Regions from separate parts of the Mesorhizobium sp. M1328 genome, predicted to be linked through region 1. Evidence: predicted binding sites of a transcription regulator. Region 1 holds the regulator's gene; each other region holds the start of a gene.
The links. The regulator PhoB, encoded in region 1, activates phosphate uptake and scavenging genes when phosphate is short. The targets are predictions, from matches to a motif close to TGTCATNNANCTGTCAT.
Positions count from the first base shown of each region.

Region 2: a site for PhoB is predicted at 1,770-1,786, ahead of NKH23_RS03960 (alkaline phosphatase D family protein). Genes of this name have one in related genera too.
Region 3: a site for PhoB is predicted at 1,417-1,433, ahead of phnC (phosphonate ABC transporter ATP-binding protein). Genes of this name have one in related genera too.
Region 4: a site for PhoB is predicted at 1,910-1,926, ahead of olsB (l-ornithine N(alpha)-acyltransferase). Genes of this name have one in related genera too.

Region 1 covers NZ_JAMYLO010000013.1:135,716-140,830, reverse strand. The annotation lists gene NKH23_RS22070 (sugar ABC transporter permease) at 1-601, opposite strand, end outside; gene xylF (D-xylose ABC transporter substrate-binding protein) at 744-1,784, opposite strand; gene NKH23_RS22060 (ROK family protein) at 2,071-3,315, shown strand; gene phoB (phosphate regulon transcriptional regulator PhoB) at 3,325-4,014, opposite strand; gene phoU (phosphate signaling complex protein PhoU) at 4,031-4,738, opposite strand; gene pstB (phosphate ABC transporter ATP-binding protein PstB) at 4,771-5,115, opposite strand, start outside.
Region 2 covers NZ_JAMYLO010000001.1:789,463-794,577, reverse strand. The annotation lists gene NKH23_RS03965 (hypothetical protein) at 1-81, shown strand, start outside; gene NKH23_RS03960 (alkaline phosphatase D family protein) at 123-1,697, opposite strand; gene NKH23_RS03955 (MFS transporter) at 1,978-3,261, opposite strand; gene NKH23_RS03950 (TetR/AcrR family transcriptional regulator) at 3,344-3,949, shown strand; gene NKH23_RS03945 (hypothetical protein) at 4,047-4,637, shown strand; gene ppa (inorganic diphosphatase) at 4,655-5,115, opposite strand, start outside.
Region 3 covers NZ_JAMYLO010000002.1:77,234-82,348, reverse strand. The annotation lists gene NKH23_RS04940 (DapH/DapD/GlmU-related protein) at 1-122, shown strand, start outside; gene NKH23_RS04935 (DUF1868 domain-containing protein) at 674-1,384, shown strand; gene phnC (phosphonate ABC transporter ATP-binding protein) at 1,504-2,352, shown strand; gene phnD (phosphonate ABC transporter substrate-binding protein) at 2,442-3,350, shown strand; gene phnE (phosphonate ABC transporter, permease protein PhnE) at 3,517-4,473, shown strand; gene phnE (phosphonate ABC transporter, permease protein PhnE) at 4,541-5,115, shown strand, end outside.
Region 4 covers NZ_JAMYLO010000002.1:142,306-147,420, forward strand. The annotation lists gene grpE (nucleotide exchange factor GrpE) at 207-842, shown strand; gene olsB (l-ornithine N(alpha)-acyltransferase) at 971-1,846, opposite strand; gene NKH23_RS05240 (hybrid sensor histidine kinase/response regulator) at 1,996-4,284, opposite strand; gene acuI (acrylyl-CoA reductase (NADPH)) at 4,374-5,115, opposite strand, start outside.

The DNA.
Region 1 (5,115 bases):
TGGCATCAAGCGGCGCAATCGTCTGCCCACTGGCGACCCACCATGCGGCACCCCGCCAGACCAGAAGGCCGCCCAGCGTCACGATGAAGGCCGGCACCTCGAGATAAGCGATGATGTATCCCTGGAACGCTCCGATCAGAAGGCCAAGCGCCAGGCCGATGGCCAGCGCCACGATCCAGATCCAGGGGTTGCCTAATTGCAGACCGACCATTCGCACCAGGAAATGCACCTGCGCAAAGCCCATGACCACGCCGATCAGGCCTTCGGCGGAGCCGACCGACAGGTCGATATTGCGCATGACGATAACCAGCACCATTCCGGCGGCCATTATGGCCACGGCGGAAGTCTGCACCGACAGGTTCCAGAGATTGCGTGGCGTCAGGAAGGTCCGGCTGTCGAACTCGAACGGATTGACGCCGAGCCGTACGCTAGAAACGACATGCAGGCCGACCCAGATGACCAGCAGCGCGCCGACCATGCCGAGCATGCGCGTGTCGAGTTCGGTTGCCTTGAGAAATCGGGCAACGATGCCGAGCTCGGATTCCCGCGCCCGGTCTGCGGTCGAGCTGTCGACCGGCGTGTTGGAAGTCGTGTCGGTCATTATGTTTCTCCCGCCGGGTTGCCGTCTGCCGCGGATGCCGGAAGCAGCCTAGAAGTTATCCGCCGGAAGCGGAAAAACAACTCTTGTTGAAAAAACGCCGCGGCGAGCGGCCGCGGCGTTCGGACTTCTCGGAAACGTCGGGTCAGTTGCAGACCGCAACAGTGCCCGCCGCCACACCCGCGCAGACCTCTTCTTTCTTGATCCAGCCGGCATCGATGACGACGTTGAGGTTATCTTTGGTGATGGCGACCGGGGTCAGGAACAGGGATTTTACGGTGTTGCCGCCGGGCGTGGTGAAATCCTTCACGCCGGCAATGTCGGTCATCTGCTTGCCGTCGGCCAGTTGCGAGGCGATCTCGGCGGCGTTCTTGCCGAGCTCGCGCGCATCCTTCCACACCGACACGGTCTGCGTGCCGAGCGCGATGCGGTTCAGCGCGGCGTGGTCGCCGTCCTGGCCCGAAACCGGAACAGATCCGGCCAGCCCTTGCGCCGTCAATGCGGCGACGACGCCGCCGGCAGTACCGTCATTGGCCGCGACCACTGCATCGACCTTGTTGTCGTTCGCGGTCAGGAACTGTTCCATGTTCTTCTGGGCGTTGGCCGGCAGCCAGCCGTCGGTATAGGCCTCGCCGACATTCTTGATCTTGCCGCTGTCTATTGCGTCCTTCAGTACTTCCATCGAACCGGCAAACAGGAAATCGGCATTCGGATCGGCGCCCGAGCCCTTGATGAAGACGTAGTTGCCTTCCGGTTTCACCTTGAACACTTCGCGGGCCTGCATGCGGCCGACTTCCTTGTTGTCGAAGGTCAGGTAGAAGACGTCCTTGTTCTCGATCAGCCGGTCGTAGCCGACAACCGGAATACCTTCGTCCAGCGCCTTTTGCACGGCCGGCCCGATGGCCGAGGCGTCCTGCGCCAGGATGATCAGTGCGTTTGCGCCCTGCGAGATCAGGCTCTCGACGTCGGTGAGCTGCTTGCCGGGGTTGGACTGTGCGTCGGCGGAAATATACTTCTCGCCGGCGGCCTCGATGGCCGCCTTCATTGCGGCCTCGTCGGTCTTCCAGCGCTCTTCCTGGAAGTTCGACCAGGAAACGCCGATGACCTTGTCTTTAGCCTGCGCCACCGACGCCAGCGCCAGCGTCATGGCGACACCCGCCAGAATGGCGGTCGTGAATTTCTTCATCATATCCTCCCTGCGCCGCGTACGGCGTGACCATTGGCCCAAAGACCAGCTTAGAGGCCCCTAATTTTTTCGAGCCTCGAAAAAATACTGGCCCGATCTCCGGCTGCTGTCAACATCGATTCTGATGGATTTTGATGAGTCTGAGAGTTTTTTCGAGCGTCGGAATAAACGATGACAGCGCCACCTGCATCTGACACTATTTGCCTGCATCCGACACTATTTGTCGGACATTACCGACGGCTTCCGGTTCATGAGCGGCCGCGGCAACCGGGAGGAAAGCAAAACGATGTCGGTCGGAATCCGCCATGACGATTTGCGCCGGCGCAACCGGGCGATGGTGATCTCGGCAGTCCGCCGGGTTGGCCAGCCATCGCGTACGGAGATCGCCGCAGCCACCGGCCTCAGCCATTCGACCATATCGGCGATCTCCTCCGACCTGATACGGGAAGGCATCCTCGCCGAGAGCAAGGCAAGCGAGCCCGTTTCGTTGAAACGCGGTCGTCCGCAGGTCGGCCTCGCCCTCAACCCGGAAGCGGCGGCGGTGCTGACCGTGGTGTTGTCGCTCAACTTCCTGTCGGCCGCCATCATCGACTATGCGGGACACGTCGTAGCCGAGGAACAGCGCCGGCTGGACACGCTGACCATGCCGCGCGACGAGCTGATCCGCGAATGCATGGCCGTCGTCCGGCGCCGGCTGGAGGATCCAGACCTTGACGTCCGCAGTGTCGCCCGCATCGCCCTGGCGATTCAGGGCATTACCGACTCCCCTGCACGCGCCATGCTGTGGTCGCCGATCACGCCGCAGACGGACATCGCCTTTGCCGATATGCTGGAAGATCAATTCGGCATCCCGGCCACGGTGGAGAACGACTGCAATATGATGGCGGTGGCTTTGCGCTGGCGCGATCCGGATCGCTATCGCGACGACTTCATCGCCATCCTGCTTTCGCACGGCATCGGCATGGGGCTGGTGTTGAAGGGCGAGCTGTTCACCGGCACGCATTCCTCCGGCGGCGAGTTTGGCCACATGATCCATCGTCCGGGCGGCGCGCTCTGCCGATGCGGGCGGCGCGGCTGCATCGAGGCCTATGCCGGCAACTACGCCATCTGGCGCAACGCCAGGCAGATGAGCGAAGACAGCGAACCCATCGCCGACGTCAGCGACGCCGACATGCGCGCGCTGGCGGCCCGGGCGCGCGAGAAGGATGGGCCGGAACGCGAGGCCTACCGCAAGGCCGGCGAGGCGCTGGGTTTCGGTCTCGGCTCGCTGTTCGCGCTGATCGATCCGGCACCGGTCGCGATGGTCGGCGCCAGTGCCGCCGCCTTCGATCTGATCGAGCCGGCCTTGCGCCAGGCCATCGCCCAGACCGCCGGCGGCCAGCATTCGGGTTCGATCTCCTTCGATACCGAGCCGAACGAATTGCCGCTGATCCGCGAAGGCTGTGCGATGCGGGCGTTAAGCTTCGTCGACCAGGAGATTTTCGCGCCGGGCGCGCAAATGAGGCCCCGCGTCAGAAAGAACGTGGCCTGACCCGGCGGATCAATCTTCCCTGATCGCGTAGCCGGCACCGCGGATGGTGCGGATGACATCAGGCATGCGGCCGTTGTTGACGGCTTTGCGCAGCCGGCCGACATGCACGTCGACGGTGCGTTCGTCGATATAGATCGTCTCGCCCCAGACATTATCGAGCAACTGGCTGCGCGAGAAGACGCGGCCCGGATGCCGCATCATGAACTCGAGCAACCGGAATTCGGTCGGCCCGAGCCTGATTTCGCTCTTCTTGCGATAGACCCTGTGCGATTCGCGATCGAGCACGATGTCGCCGACCTTCAGCACGCTTGACAACACTTCCGGCTTGGCGCGCCGCAGCAGCGCCTTGACCCTGGCCATGAATTCCGGTGTCGAAAATGGTTTGACCAGATAGTCGTCGGCGCCGGTCGAAAGACCGCGCACCCGGTCGCTCTCCTCGCCGCGCGCGGTCAGCATGATGATCGGCAGCCGCTCGGTTTCGGGGCGCACCCGCAACCGGCGGCAGAGCTCGATGCCGGAAACCGCTGGTATCATCCAGTCGAGCACCAGAAGATCGGGCACATTCTCCTGCAAACGGATCTCGGCTTCGTCGCCGCGTGTCACCACCTCGACCTGGTAGCCTTCGGATTCGAGATTGTAGCGGAGCAGCACACCCAACGGCTCCTCGTCCTCCACCACCATTATGCGTGGTGCGATCATCGGCTGGGCACCCCCATTATGTCACCGGCGCGGACATTGTCGTTTCGTCCTGCTTCGGACGATTGACCGGCAATTGCTCGCCGGTCAGCACATAATACGCATTTTCGGCGATGTTGGTGACATGGTCGCCGATCCGCTCCAGATTCTTGGCGCAGAACAGCAGATGCGTGCAAGCGGTGATGTTGCGCGGATCTTCCATCATGTAGGTCAACAGCTCGCGGAACACGGACGTGTATTTGACGTCGATGCGCTCGTCTGCGGCACGCAGCTTGGCCAACGCGGCCGCATCGCCTGCGGCATATTCCTCAATGACGCCCTGCACCTGGATGAGCACCAGCTGCGCCATCGCGTCGATGGAATGCGACAGGTCGCGCGGCGTGACGCTGAGGCCGACCGCACTCACACGCTTGGCGATGTTCTTGGCAAGGTCGCCGATGCGTTCGAGGTCGCCGGCCATACGGATCGCTCCGACGACATGGCGAAGATCGTGGGCCATCGGCTGGCGTTTGGCGATCAGGGTGATGGCGCGATCGTCCAGTTCGCGTTGACGCGCATCCATGATGGCGTCGTCGGAAACGACGCGTTGCGCCAGCACGTTGTCGGAATTCAACAGGGCCTTGGTCGCCCCGCCGACCATCGAACCGGCGAGGTCGGCCATGTCGCGGATCAGCTTGCTGATCTGCTCGAGATCCTCGTCGAAAGAAGCGACTGTGTGTTCGCCCATGGTCCTGTCCTCATATGCATGATCGGAACGGCTCAGCCGAAGCGGCCGGTGATGTAGTCCTGCGTGCGCTTCTCGCGGGGCGACGTGAAGATCTTCTCGGTCCGGTCGAACTCGACCAGCTCACCCAGATACATGAAGGCGGTCTGGCGCGACACGCGCGCCGCCTGCTGCATGTTGTGAGTGACGATGACGATCGTGTAGTCGGCTTGCAATTCGTCGATCAGTTCCTCGATCTTGGCCGTCGACAACGGGTCGAGCGCCGAAGCCGGTTCGTCGAGCAGAATGACTTCCGGCTTCACGGCCACGGTGCGGGCGATACAGAGCCGCTGCTGCTGGCCGCCGGACAGGCTCAAGCCACTGGCGTTGAGCTTGTCCTT
Region 2 (5,115 bases), on a different contig from region 1:
GCCTTCAAGCAAAGGCAGCAAAACGCTGGATGCGACAGCGCCGTCTGGCCCAACATTCCCGTCGTTTGCTATCCCGATTGATGCCACCCTTTGGGTGATCCCAGGGTAACCTCACAGTAGCCTCACGCCGACCGCACCGGATCGAGCGTGACCTTGTAGAGTTCATTGTCGTCGCGATCCATCAGCCGCACCGTCAACTGCTCGGTGATGCCATCGATGTCGACAAGGCCGAAGAACTGCAGGCCGGCCGACGGTGGCAGGTTCTGGCCCTGTTCGGCAGTCGGTGCCTTGATGAACTTCAGCTCCGGGCCGAAGGTCATGTCGAAACCATTCGGTCCGAACGTACCGGAATGGATCGGACCCGAAACGAATTCCCAGAACGGATTGAAGTCCTGGAACTGCGCCTTGTCCGGATTGTAGTAATGCGCGGCTGTGTAATGCACGTCTGCGGTGAGCCAGACAGTGTTACTGATACCCACATTCTTTATATAGCGAAGAAGGTCGGCAATTTCCAGCTCACGCCCCTTGGCCGGGCCATTGTCGCCATTGCTGACTGCCTCGGCCCCGACCTTCTTGGTACCGTCATTCCAGACCACGAGGCCGAGCGGCATGTCCGCGGCGATGATTTTCCAGGTTGCGTTGGAATTCGCCAATTCACGCTTCAACCACTTGATCTGCTGCTCGCCGAGGATGCGCGATTCAGGCGTCATCGTCTCCTGCATGTCCGAACCGTTGGGGCCGCGGTAGGAACGCATGTCGAGGAAGAACACGTCGAGCAGCGGACCATAGGCGATCTTGCGGTAGACGCGGCCGGGCTCCGACGGTTCGTAGCGGATCGTCGTCATCTCGTGGAAGGCGCGCGCCGCACGTGCCGCAAGCACATGGATTGACTTTTCGGTGTAGCGGTCGTCGGCCGACAGGTCCTTCGAGTCCGACCAGTTGTTCAGCACCTCATGATCGTCCCACTGATAGAAAGTCGGGCAGATGGCGCTGAGCGCAAGAACGTTCTTGTCCATCATGTTGTATTTCCACTGCGCCCGGTATTCGTCCAGCGTCTCGGCAACCTTGCGCTTTTCGTCGATCAGCACTGTGTTTTTCCACTTGCCGCCATTGGGCAGGTCGACCTCGTCCTTCATCGCGCCATCGGCATAGATCGTATCGCCCGAATGCAGGAAGAAGTCGGGCGTGTGCTTCGCAATCGTGGCATAGGTCTTCATGCCGGTGTCATCGATGCCCCAGCCTTGGCCGGCGGTGTCGCCCGACCAGGCGAAACGAATGTCGCGCTTCGAGGCAGGTGCCGTGCGGAAGCGGCCGACGATCGGCTCGGAAACGGCGTTGATGTCGGAAAGATCGGCCGCGACCATGCGGTAGAAGATGTCCTGGTCGGAGGCGAGATCGGTAAGCAGCCGCTTCACCGTATAATCGCTGGCCGGCGAGGTGTCGAGCGGCGCCAGGCGGACGGCATTGGCGAAGCTTTCCGTCGACGACACTTCGAACATGACGCGCGACGGCCGGTCCGTGCGCGTCCAGACCATGCCGCTGGTCGCGTCGACGTCGCCGGACTGAATGCCATGGGTGAAGGCCGGGCGCTGATTGGCGCGCGAGTAATAGGGAAGGGCGAGACCCGAGGCGCCGACCAGGCCAACGGCGCTGGCCGACGTGACGAAAGCGCGCCGTGTCATCGAAATCTTGTTCATGGCTGTCTCCTGGATGGCGTTGAACGTCGCCGCCAAGCTCCAGCTTCAATGTTTCAGGCACATTTCGAAACGATGAAGGTTTTCTGACGATCAACAGGCTGGCGAATCTCCCTCCTTGAGGGGGAGATGTCGCCGAAGGCGACAGAGGGGGTTGTCTCGCATGGAGCGCCGACCTCCTGCGCCTGCGATAAGGGGCCGAGCCCGGTCGGACCGACCCCCTCTGGCCGCTTCGCGGCCATCTCCCCCTCAAGGGGGGAGATTAGCGCTCAGCCGTCGCAGCTCAAGCCGCCTGCGGTTCCGGATCAAACGCCGGGCGGGCGGTGTTGATCAGCAGCGAGATGCAGGCGGCGGCTATTGCCGTCATGCCGGCGATCAGGAAGGCAAGCTCGTAATTGCCTTGCAGCTCGCGCATGGTGCCGCCGAAAAAGGCCGCTGTCGCCGCACCGACCTGATGGCCGGCGACGATCCAGCCGAAGACGATCGGCCCGCTGCGGTCGCCGAACGCCTCGTTGGAAAGCCTGAGCGTCGGCGGCACGGTGGCGATCCAGTCCAGTCCGTAAAACACGGCGAAGATGATCAGGCTGGTCGCCGAGAAGCCGGAATAAGGCAGATAGATCAGCGACAGGCCGCGAATACCGTAATAGACGCCGAGCAGCTTGCGGGGGTCGAAACGGTCGGTGAGCCAGCCCGACAGTGTCGTGCCGATAAGATCGAAGATGCCCATCATCGAGAGCAGGCCTGCGGCCTGCACTTCGCCGATGCCCATGTCGCCGCAAAAGGCGATCAGATGCGTGCCGACCAACCCGTTGGTGGTGAAGCCGCAAACAAAGAAGGTGGCGAACAGGTACCAGAACACGCGCGTACCGGCAGCTCGGCGCAACGTGCTCAGTGTATGCGCGAGGAAATTGCCTTGCGCGGCCGGCGGCGCCGGCGGCACGTCGTCGGCCTCGGCACCGTAACGCATCATGCCGATCGAGGCCGGGCGCTCCGGCACCAGCATGTAAACCAGCGGCACCAAGGCGGCGGTGGCCACGGCAATGGCAATGGCGACCGGCTTCCAGCCGCCCGACTGGGCGAGCGAGGCGAGCAGCGGCAGGAAGACCAGCAGACCGGTGGCGCTGGACGCCGACATCAGCCCCATCACCAGGCCGCGATTGGTCTTGAACCAGCGGTTGACGATGGTTGCGCCGAGCACGGTGGCGACAGCGCCCGAACTGATGCCGGAAAACACGCCCCAGGTGAGGAGCAGATGCCATGGCTTGGTCATCAGCAGGCTGAGCGCGGTCGATCCGGACATCAAAAGCAGCGCGGCAAGCAATGTGCGGCGCAGCCCGATCCGCTCCATCAGCGCTGCGGCAAAGGGCCCGGTCAGGCCATAGAGGAAGATGCCGGTGGCCGCCGCCAGCGAGACGACGTCGCGCCGCCAGCCGAAACTGTTCTCCAGCGGCAGCATCATGACTGCCGGCGCCGAACGCAGGCCCGCCGCGATGAGCAGGCAGAGGAAGATGACGGCGACCACGACGAAAGCGTAGCGCTGGCCAAACGGACGGGATTGAGCTATCATGTTACTGACCGGTACGTTGCAGGAGCGCGAAACATACGTACCGACCGGTAACATTGTCAACCAGGCAATCGGCAGACCAGGCATGAAAAACATTGAACCAACGATCAAAGCCAATGACGCACCGCCGCCTCGCGCCGCCGAACGGATCCTCCAGGTGGCGCGCGATCTGTTCTATAGGCAAGGCATCAGGGCAATAGGCGTCGATGAGATCGTGCGGCGTGCCGGCGTCACCAAACCCAGCCTCTACCGCAGCTTTCCGTCCAAGGATGAGCTGGCCGCATCCTACCTCCGGCACTATGACCTCGAATTCTGGGAACGCTTCGACGTGGCGGTGAATGCCCATCCCGGCGATCCGCGCGCCCAGATCGTCGCCTTCCTGACGCGTGTCGGCAAGCGCACGCAAAGGCCCGACTATCGCGGCTGCGGCATGACCAATGCGGCCGTCGAGTATCCCGAACATGGCCACCCGGCCCGCGTGGTGAGCGAGGCCAACAAGCAGGAATTGCGCCGACGCCTGCGCGCCATGGCGGCGGCAATGGGTGCCCGCGACGCCGACACGCTGGGCGACGGGCTGCTGCTTCTGATCGAGGGTGCCTATATCAGCGGGCAGCTGTTCGGTGCCGGCGGACCGGCGAAGTCCGTGGCCCGCAACGCCGACCTTCTGATCGAAGCAAGCTTGAAGAAATAGCGTTCCGTTTACCAGATCACTGTGAGCAGCCTGAGTTCGTCTAGGCTGCCGCTAAATTTGACGGTACGCTGCGGCAGCCCAAACGGAGTTGTCCGCCATGCGCGCTCTTTTGATCCCATTTGCCTTCGCTGGCTTCTGCAATGCCGCCCGGGCTGGCGACATATCCAGCGTCTATAGCGATCTCGTCTGGGAGAAGGACTGCGTGACCTATGCCCAGGCGGAGGAAGGCGACGGCGACTGGGCCGACCTCGCCTGTTCGGGCTATGGCGGCTACCCGGTGATGGTTTCCTACGACGATGCGCGGGAATCGCTGTTCTACGGCTTTCCACCTGGCGATATGACCACGGTCTGGGAAAGCTTTTCCGGTCTCAATTCGGCTGGACCCAAAGTCGAGTGGCGGATCGAAACCAACGGCAAAACTGTCGTCCCTTTCGCGGTCATCCATCGTCGCTCGATCAGCGATAGCGAGGGCGAGAACAAGTCGACGGAAGTCCTGATCGTCGCCAAGGTTGCCCAGCCTGACGCCCACGAAGGCTGCACGATCGCCCTTGTGCTCGCCACCGGCAATCCCGCCGCCAACGATCAGGCGCGCAAGCTTGCCGACGAGAAGGCCCGCACCTTCGCCTGTGGCAAGGACAAGCGTGTGGTGATCGGCAACACGCCCGATTTCGGCCGCGTCGATAACTGATTATTTGCGCCCGTTAATTACTTGCGCTTGGCCCGCTCGATTGCCTCGACGATCATCTTCTTGGCATAGGCGGCGTCGTACCAGCCCTCGATCTTGACCCATTTGCCGGGTTCGAGATCCTTGTAGTGCTCGAAGAAGTGCTGCACTTGCTGGCGGGTAATGTCGGGCAATTGCGTGTATTCGTGAACGTCCTCATAGCGCAAGGTCAGCTTGGGCGAAGGCACCGCGATGACCTTCTCGTCCTGGCCGGCATTGTCCTCCATCACCAGCACGCCGATCGGCCGCACATTGATGACACAGCCCGGCACCAGCGCGCGTGTGTTGCAGACCAGCACGTCGATCGGGTCGCCGTCGCCCGACAGCGTGTGCGGCACGAAACCGTAATTACCGGGATAACGCATCGACGTGTGCAGGAAGCGGTCGACGAACAGCGTGCCGGCCTCCTTGTCCATCTCGTACTTGATCGGCTCGCCGCCGA
Region 3 (5,115 bases), on a different contig from region 1:
GCACTGCGGAACGCTACCAGGCGCTCGCCTGGTGGGACTGGGATCACGCCCGGCTGCGCGCCACGCTCGACGATTTTCGGGAACTGTCGGCCAATCAGTTTTTGGAGAAGCATGGGGGTTGACGCCCCGAATAAGTCAGCCGCTCAGGCAAATGTCCAAAATAATAGAAAGAAATCCTAACGTGATTAGAATAGCAACACCAGTCTGATTTAACCTGATAAGTTCTATAAATTTTTTGTCATAACCAATATCTACAAGTGATTTTTGTTTTTCTTCAATCTTATTTGCGAAATTTATCGTAACTAACGCGATTAAAAAAATGAGAATCATTAGAATAATGGCCGCGTCGCGCCCATTTCCATAATTGTACAAGTATCCCGATATTGGATGGTTCAAGCTACCAACCCGATATACGGACATCAAAACCAGGGCCACTGTGAAACTTATCGCAGCGACTACCCCTGCAGCATACAGCCGCAACCACTGGCGCCAACGTAGCAATTAGGAAGCCTCTCTTTGATACGGATTTGAATCTTTATTTCAATCTTGATGATGTGCAACCCCGGCAGAATCGCTTGGCGAATCCTGCCTTTGATATTCTACTTCTTGGCACGGTTTTCATGTCCCTGACACATCGTCGGGGCAGGACGCGGCCTTTCCTCTGGAGATCGCAATGCCTGTTTCAGTCAAACCTTCGCTCGCCGGATTCTTTGCCGGCACCAACCCGACCCCTCCGCTGCATCTCGGCAGGCGCTACGACACCTCTGGTAATTTTCTCAACGAGCCCGGCAACACGGTCGTCTGCCATCTCGTCAATGGCTCGGCTTCAGAAGCGGGGGTCATCGAGGTGCGTGAGCGGATGCGCGCGATGCCCGATGCCGACCGGCTGGCCTTCACGCCGGTCTCCAGCCTGCACATGACGCTCTTCCAGGGCATCATCGAACATCGCCGCCGCCTTCCCTACTGGCCGCAGGACGTGCCCCTCGACACCAGCATCGACGCCATGACCCGCCTCTATCTGGAACGCCTGAACGGCTTCAAAGGCTGCGGTGCTTTCAACGTCAGGGTCGTTGAAATCGTACCGACTGGCCTGACCGTCGCCGGCGCTTCCACCGAGGACCGGCGCGTTATGCGTTCCTGGCGCGATGCCCTGTCGGTGCCGTTCGGATACCGGCATCCCGACCACGACAACTATGTGTTCCACATCACCTTCGCCTACCCGATTCGGCGCCTGGACGACGACCGGGCATCCGCATGGCAGGATCTGTTCGATGACTGCCTGTCGCTCCTTGCGCATCAGGCACCGGTGATCGAGCTGCGACCACCGGCTTTCTGCAGCTTCAGCGACATGAAGCATTTCGAGGAGCTTGTTGTGCTGGGTTGATCGCGCTGCGAGGCTGTGGGCGGTAACAAAACTGACATCAATCCGACACCGCAGGTTCATGCGGCTGCGCTAGCGAGAGTTAACAGACCTTCAATTGCGACTGGACTGGAGCCTGCACCATGTCAGCTACGCTCGAAATCCGCGGCGTCACCCGACGGTTCGGCAAGAACACCGCCGTCAGCAATGTTCACATCTCCATTCCGCAAGGCCAGATGGTCGGCATCATCGGCCGCTCCGGCGCCGGCAAATCGACGCTTCTGCGCATGATCAACCGCCTCATCGATCCGAGCCAGGGATCCATCCTGTTCGACGGCGTCGAGGTCTCCGGGTTGCGCGGCTCGCCGCTCCGGCGCTGGCAGCGCGACTGCGCCATGATCTTCCAGCAATTCAACCTGGTGCCGCGCCTCGACGTGCTGACCAATGTGCTGCTCGGCCGGCTCAACCACCGTTCGACCCTGTCCAACCTGTTCGGCATGTTTTCCCGCGGCGAATGCGCCGAGGCGGTTGCAGCTCTCGAGCGCCTCGACATCGCCCGCACCGCGCTGCAGCCTGCTGGCACCCTTTCCGGCGGCCAGCAGCAGCGCGTTGCGATTGCGCGTGCCATGATGCAACAGCCGAAGGTGTTGCTCGCCGACGAGCCGATCGCCTCGCTCGACCCGCTCAACGCCAAGGTGGTGATGGATTCGCTGCAGGACATCAATTTGCGCGAAGGCATCACCGTCATCACAAATCTCCATACGCTTGATACGGCCCGCAACTATTGCAACCGCATCGTCGGCATGGCCGCCGGCAAGGTGGTCTTCGACGGCCCGCCCGAAGACCTCAACCGCGAGGCCGTGCGCATGGTCTACGGCGCCGACAGCAATGGCGCCGAAATCTCCGAGGCCATCACCTCGACCAGTGTCGCCGTCAAACAGAAGATCGCTGCATCCGCCGGACCGCTCGAGCCAGCGTTTCCTGGTTGCTGAGAACGGCCTGATCGCTCGCCCGCGTCAAAGGCACCCGTCAAAAATTCGAACGCTACCGGCGCGAGGCCGGGACCAACAGGAGAGAGATAATGTTCAGGAAGATGGTTTTCGGTGCGGTTTCATTGCTCGCCATCGCAGCAAGTGCTGCTCACGCCCAGGATATCAAGGAATTCCGCGTCGGCATTCTCGGCGGCGAGAACGAAGCGGACCGGCTGCGCAACTTTCAGTGCCTCGCCGATCATCTGAAGACCGAATTCGGTTTCGAAAAGGTCTCGCTGTTCCCGGCTGCCGACTATGATGGCGTCATCCAGGGCCTGCTCGGCGGCACGCTCGATTTCGCCGAGCTTGGCGCGTCAGGCTATGCCAGCGTCTATCTCAAGGATCCGAACGCCGTCACCCCGATCCTCACCACCCAGCAGACCGACGGCGCGACCGGTTATTATTCGATTGGCCTGGCGCTGAAGTCGTCCGGCATCACCGACATCAAGTCGGCAAAGGGCAAGAAGCTCGGCTATGCCGACCCGGATTCGACCTCCGGCTATCTGATCCCGCTGACCCAGATCCCGAAGGACACCGGCGCTTCGAACGAAACCTTCTTCGCCTCGACGCAGTTCAATGGCGGTCACGAGAACAACGTTCTCGCCGTCCGCGACGGCAAGGTCGACGTGGCGGTTGACGATTCTTCCGGCATCGGCGACTTCAAGAACGGTTACACGTCCGGCACCTTCCACAAGGAAGTCGCCAAGGGCGCCGTCGACCCCAACGACTTCGTCGAAGTCTGGCGTTCTGGCCTGATCCCGAACGGCCCGCTGGTCGTGCGCACCGCGCTCGGCGGCGATATGACCGCCAAGCTCGCCAACTTCTTCACCAGCCTGCCGGCCAAGGACAAGCCCTGCTTCGAGGCCATCGAAGGCGGCGATTTCACCGGCTACGTTCCGGTGAAGCCGGACTTCTACAGCGTCATCGTCGAAGCCCGCAAAGCCGCGATCGGCGGCTGACGACAATTGCGGAAAGGGCGGCGTCCATTAGAGCGACGTGCGTCCACTTGGACGCACAAAGTACGCTCTAACACTTAGATGCCGCATCGTGCTTTCCGAAAGTCGAACTTCGACTTTCGGGCCGATGCGGTCGCCGCCCTTTTTGCGTGTCCGCTCGTGACCCCGTATGACCTTCGCCGCTACAATTCGTTCAGACGCGGTCCGGCAGGCAGCAGACGCCTGGCGACGCCAGACGTCCTTGCGCCGGTTCTACACGGCGCTCGGCATCGGCTTACTGCTTGTCGCCATGTGCACAGCCATGTGGTTCGCCGACGAGGCCAATGCGGGGCATTTCTTCGATCGGCTACCGCACATACTGGATTTCCTTAGTTGGCTTGTTCCCAAGGACTGGAACGACGTCTGGCGGGCGCTGTTCGACATCGCATCGCCGCACGACAAGGGCAGCCAGGAGTTCAATTTCCCGCTTGGTCGCGTCTATCTCTGGGGCGGCTTTTATCTACCCGAATATTTCGAGCTGATGCTCACCACGCTTAACGTGGCGCTGGTTTCCACTTTCATCGGCTTTGTCTTTGCGGTGCCCTTTTCCTTCATCGCCGCGCGCAACTTGACGCCCAGTCCGGTGCTCAGGCTCGTCGTCAAGCGCTTCATGGAACTGCTTCGCGCCTTCCCGGAGATCGTCATTGCCGGCCTGTTCGCAGCCATCCTCTCGACCGGCCCGGTCGCGGCCATCATCGCCATCGGCCTGCATTCGATCGGCGCCCTCGGCAAGCTCTTCTACGAGATCAATGAAAACATCGACATGCGCGCCGAAGAAGGCCTGCGCGCGGTCGGCGCCAACTGGTTCGAGCGCGTGCGCTTTGCCGGCCTGCCGCAAGTGCTGCCCAATTTCATGTCGTACACGCTGCTCAGGATCGAGATCAATGTGCGTATCTCGACCATTATCGGCGCGGTCGGTGGTGGCGGCATCGGCGAGGAACTGAAGCTCTCCATCTCGCGCGGTTTCGGCGCCAAGACGCTGGCATTGGTGCTGCTGCTGTTCACGACGATCTTCCTCGTCGACCAGTTTTCCGCCTGGCTACGCCGCAAGCTCGTCGGTGAGCAGGCATTCATGATGGGCGCCTGACCATGATCCCAAAAAGTGGATTCCGGTTTTTGGAAAAGATCATGGCAAATCAACAAGAAGACTGCCCATGGCCGCAATGACCGCCGATGAGATGCAGTCGATCGAGGAGCGCTTTCCCCAAGTGTTCCGGCGGCCCCTGTACAAACGCTTCGGCCCGCTGGTCCTGTTCACCGGCATCCTGCTCTACCTCCTCTACGCCTTGTGGTTCTTCAGCCTGCCGCAAGTGCTGAGGGAATCGCACTGGGAGCGCCTGCCGCTCTTCCTGACGCAATGGATCAGCTACGATCTGCAGCCGGAATTCCGTCTCGACCAGCCTCAGATCACACCCAGATACCCGCGTTTTTCGGCGCTTGGCGAAGACCCGCATCCCGATTGGGTCATCACCAATGCCAACGGCTCCTACACCATCCTGATCGACGGCCGAGCCAAATCCGTCACCTTCGACAAGGCCGAGGCGACGCTTGTCGCCTTTGGCCGGACGGTGCCGGTGTCGTTGGCCAGCGGCAAACCGGTAATATCCGGCCCGGTGCCGGAGTGGATCACCGTGCATGACGACGAAATCGTCGCCAGGATGGGCTTTGCCGGCGAGGTCCGTATGACCGTCGATCGCGTCAAGGTCCGCAAGCGCTTCCTTGGCTGGGC
Region 4 (5,115 bases), on a different contig from region 1:
CCAAGGGAGGAATGGTTCCCGCATTGTAGTAGCCTGGCAAGCAAAGCCGTCGGGTACGGTAAAGTTTGAATTAAAATCGAAAGGTTTGCGCCGTCGGCCATCAAGCCACGACAGCGGCTACAGTATCGCTTGCCCCTTGATTTTTGGCCGCTAAACCTCGATATCGGGCGCAAATCCACACCATTCGAAAATGACGGGAAACGGCGATGAGCGACCAGGCAAAAGACGAACGCGTGCCCGATGAAGCCGAGAAGACCGAGGCTGCCGCGGAGCCAAGGGAAGGTGGCGTCGACAGCGACTATGAAGCGCTTGTGCGGCTTCTGAAGGAAAACGAAGAGCTGAAGGATCGCGCGTTGCGCGTCGCGGCCGACATGGAGAATTTGCGCCGCCGCACGGCCCGAGACGTCCACGATGCGCGCGCCTACGCGGTTGCCAACTTTGCACGCGACATGCTGTCGGTATCAGACAATCTGCGCCGTGCGCTGGATGCCATCCCGGAGGAGGCCAAGGCGTCCGGCGATGCCGGGTTCAAAGCGCTGATCGACGGCGTCGAGATCACCGAGCGCGCCATGCTGTCGGCGCTGGAACGTCACGGCGTGAAGAAGCTCGAACCCGAGGGCGAGAAATTCGATCCGAATTTCCACCAGGCGATGTTCGAGGTGCCCAATCCCGACGTACCGGCCAACACGGTCGTGCAGGTCGTGCAGCCCGGCTATTCGATCGGCGAGCGTGTGCTGCGGCCGGCCATGGTCGGCGTCGCCAAGGGCGGCCCCAAGCATGTAGCAAGCGAAGCGCCGGTCGAGCCGGGGCCGGTCAACGAGCAGGCTGAGAAGGATGCGTAAGTTAGGGGAGTAGGGGAATAGGGCAATACGGGAGTAGGGAATAACGCTACGTAAGGTAAGGTAGAGCAATTGCCTACTCCGGCCGTTGCCTTCTCTCCGCCTACTCCCCTATTCCCCTACTGCCCTACTCAGGCCGCAAACCGCTGCGCTTCCCCGCCATAATAATTGACGTAGCGGGCGCCGATCTCCTTGACTGGCATCACCACGAACACGTCGACCGTCGAGAATTCACGGTCGATGACGCAGCCGTCGCCAATGCGCGCGCCGACGCGCAGATAGCCCTTGACCAGCGGCGGCATCGCGGCGATCGCTGCCTTGGCATTGACGGCCTCGATCGGCATCAGATCCATGGAACAATAGCGCCCGGCGACGGCACGCACGTCCCACGATGAATTCGTCCGGCAGTGGTGGGCAAGATAGGTCAGCGCCTCGGCATGTGCGGCCGGCACGGTGCCGTGGAACGACGCGCAGCCGGTCATCACGCCGATGCCGTAATGGTTGATATAGGCCCAGATGCCTTGCCACAGCGCCTCGATGGTGCGCTTCGAGCGGTATTCCGGCAGAACGCAGGAGCGGCCGAGCTCAAGGAAGCGCTGGCCTGGATGCCGCGCGATCAGCTTGGTCAGCTCGAATTCGCCTTCGGAATAGAAGCCGCCGGCGGCCGCGGCAATCTCCTGCCGCAGCAGGCGGTAGGTGCCGACGATGCGGCGGTGCTCGGGGCCGGAAAGCGAAGTGTCGAAGACCAGCAGATGGTCGCAGAGGGGATCGAAGCGATCGGCATCGCGGCGGTCCTGCATCTGGAACAGGTCCTTCCTGGCACCAAGCTCGTCGTAGAACACCCGGTAGCGCACTTCCTGCGCGGCAGCGATCTCGGCCTCGTTGCGGGCGAGCCGCACTTCGAGATTGCCGATGCGGCCGAGCGATGCGCCTTTTATGACGGCATCGGCGTTCCGGCCGACGAGCAAAGGCCCGCTGGCGTTCGGCCGAGCATCACATTCCGGCATGACTGTATGCACGAGTGATTCTCCTTCGAGCCATCCCTCTTGGCACGGGGATACGTTGTAGGTGCAACAGGATTGTGACAGTACCGTGATACGGCTCTGCGGGCAATACTTCGTCGGCTGGGTAATCTATCAACCGTCTATGTTGTGCCTCAGGCGGCCACTTGGCCCTCGACCGCATGAACCAGGGCATCGGGGTCGAGCGGCTTGGTGACGAAGCCGCTGGCACCGTGAGCGAGCACGGCGTGGCGGGTCTTTTCCTGGCTGTCGGCCGACAGCACCATGATAGGCACCGGCGGCACCGCGGTCTCCTCCTCATGGCGGCGGATGGCGGCGATGGCGTCCAGACCGTCCATGACAGGCATGTGCAAGTCCATCAGCACCACGTCGTAGCGGTGCTTGTGGCCGGTGCTGATGACCGCCTCGACCGCGGCTTTGCCGTTGCCGACCACTTTCACGCGATGCCCGGCCTTCAGCAGCGTGGCGCGAGCCAGCATGGCGTTGATGTCGTTGTCCTCGGCGATCAGCACTGACAGGCCCTGCTGGCGGCCGCCAATGGCGTGCCCAGCCTGCGCGCCGCGCTTTTGCGGTTGTGGCTCTGCGATGACCGGCGCATGGCTGGTCAAAAGCACGCGCAGCAATGTCTCGCCGCGCACCGGCCTCGCCAGGAAGGTGGCGTAACCGTTGGCACGGAATTCGCCAAGCATGCCGCGGTCGGTCGGCGCGATCAGCGTCACCGCCTCGCAATCGGCAAATCCGCCCTGGCGCAGGCGCCTGAGCAGCCTGCCGTCGCTTTGCTCCATGGCAGCATCGATCAGCAGCACGTCGCAGCCCTCGGCGAAAGGGGTGGCCTGGGCGGCGGTGGTGGCCAGATCGACCGTGCCGCCATTGGCGCGAATGGTGCGGGCGATGGCTTCGGCCTCGACCAGGTTCTTCGACACGATCACCGCATGCCGGCCCGACAGCGGGTCCTGGCGGATCTGCGGCGCCTCGACGGCGGAAATAGCGGGAATATCGAAGACGAATTCGGACCCCTGGCCAAGCCGGCTCGACACAGAGATGGTGCCGCCCATGGCGGTCACCAGGCGCTTGGAAATGGCGAGACCGAGCCCGGCACCGCCATGCGCACGGGTCGAGGTGCCGTCAGCCTGTTCGAAGTCCTCGAAGATGCGCTCCATGTCCTCCTCGCGCAGACCGGGGCCGGTGTCGGTGATAGTGAAGCGGATGCGGTTGGTGGTTTCGGTGCGGACGCGGGCGATGCTTGCCAGGACGCCGCCGCTGTCGGTGAACTTGACGGCGTTGCCGATGAGGTTCAGCAGCACCTGCCTGACCCTGCCGGGGTCGGCGGTGATCAGCTGCGGCACGTCGGGTTCGACATGACAGCCGAGGCCGATATCCTTGGCAAAAGCCCGCGCCGCCAAAAGCTCGATGACATTGTCGGCGATCTCGCGCACCGACATCGGCTGCGGTTCGGGATCGAAGCGGCCGGCCTCGATCTTGGAATAGTCGAGCAGGTCCTCGATCAGCGCCAGCAGCGCGCTGGCCGAGGTCGAGATGGCGCCGACATAGGTCCGCTGCTCGGCCGAAAGGCTGGTGTCGGCGAGAAGCCGGGCCATGCCCATGATGCCGTTCATCGGCGTGCGGATCTCGTGGCTGACGGTGGCGAGGAAGCGCGATTTGGCCTGGCTCGCATGTTCGGCTCGCTCGCGGGCGGTGATCAGCGAGGATTCGGCGCGTTTGCGGGCAGTGATGTCACGGGCGATGGCGCGATGCGAAACGGCGCCGCTGTCCTTGTCGCGCACCGACAGCTCGATCCAAGAGAACCAGCGTGGGCCGTCCGGCGTGCGAATGGCGACATCGGTGGAACTCAGGCATTCATGGTCGGAAAAGGCGGCGTCGGGGACGATGCCGACATCGATGCCTAGTTCGGCCAGGGTCTTGCCGGCAAGGTCGCGCTGGTCGGTTTCGACAAGGTCGGCGAAAACCTTATTGGCGTAGACAATGTGGCCGTCGCGGTCACGATGGACGACGAGATCGCCGAGTGCATCGATCAGACCGCGAAAGCGCTCCTCGCTCTCCTGCATCTCCCACATGCGGTCGGCCAGCGTCTCGATCTCGGCGCGGCTGCGGGCGGTCGTGGCATCGAGAAGGGCCACCGCGCGGCGCTCGGTGCGCCTGTTGCGCAGATGCATGGCGAGCCCGGCGATGGCTGTCGCCCAAAGGCCGATGGTGATGAAGATCGGCGCTCCGGTCAGATGCGACAGGCCCGCCAGCACGACGATGGCGACGAGCGTCAGGAAGGGCAGGCCTTCGCGATTGGCGGCCGGCAGTTCCGGCGCCAGCGGCGGCGCGGCGACAAGCTGCCGTCCTGGCGCCTCGGGAGCCGTCCCGTCGGCCCGTTCGGCTGGTTCCGCCTCTCTGATGCCGGGTTCCGCAATCATACGGAACTCCTGCCAGACAGAGCTTATCGAAGGTTGTGGTTGATCGTTCGAATTTTAGCGGTCGCGCTCTTTTTTGTCCCTTTGGGGGCTCACATATCCACCACCACGCGGCCGCGGATCTTGCCCTCGACGATGTCATGCGCGGCGCCGATGATGCCGTCGAAGCCGATGCTCGTCGAGAGGCTGGCAAGCTTTGCGTGATCGAGATCGGCGCCGATGCGGCGCCAGGCCTCGAGGCGGACCGCCTTGGGCGCCATCACCGAATCGATGCCGAGCAGCGAGACGCCGCGCAGGATGAAGGGGGCGACGCTTGCCGGCAGATCCATGCCGCCGGCAAGGCCGCAAGCGGCGACGGCGCCGCCATAGGAGGTCATCGACAGGACGTTGGCCAGCGTGTGACTGCCGACCGCATCGACGCCGCCGGCCCAGCGTTCCTTGGCGAGCGGTTTTGCCGGCTGGACAAGCTCGTCGCGTGAAATCACTTCCGCGGCGCCGAGGTCGATCAGATAGGGGCTTTCGGCAGCGCGGCCGGTCGAGGCGATGACGTGATATCCCAGGCTGGACAGGATCGAGACCGCGACCGAGCCGACGCCACCGGCAGCGCCGGTCACCACCACCGGGCCGCGATCGGGCACGATGCTGTGGCGCTCCAGCGCGATGACGCAAAGCATGGCGGTGTAGCCCGCGGTGCCGACCGCCATCGCATCATGCGGGCTCATTCCGTCCGGCAGCGGCACCAGCCAGTCGCCCTTGACGCGGGCGCGTCCGGCAAAGGCGCCGAAATGCGTCTCGCCGACGCCCCATCCGTTCAATATGACCTTGTCACCCTTG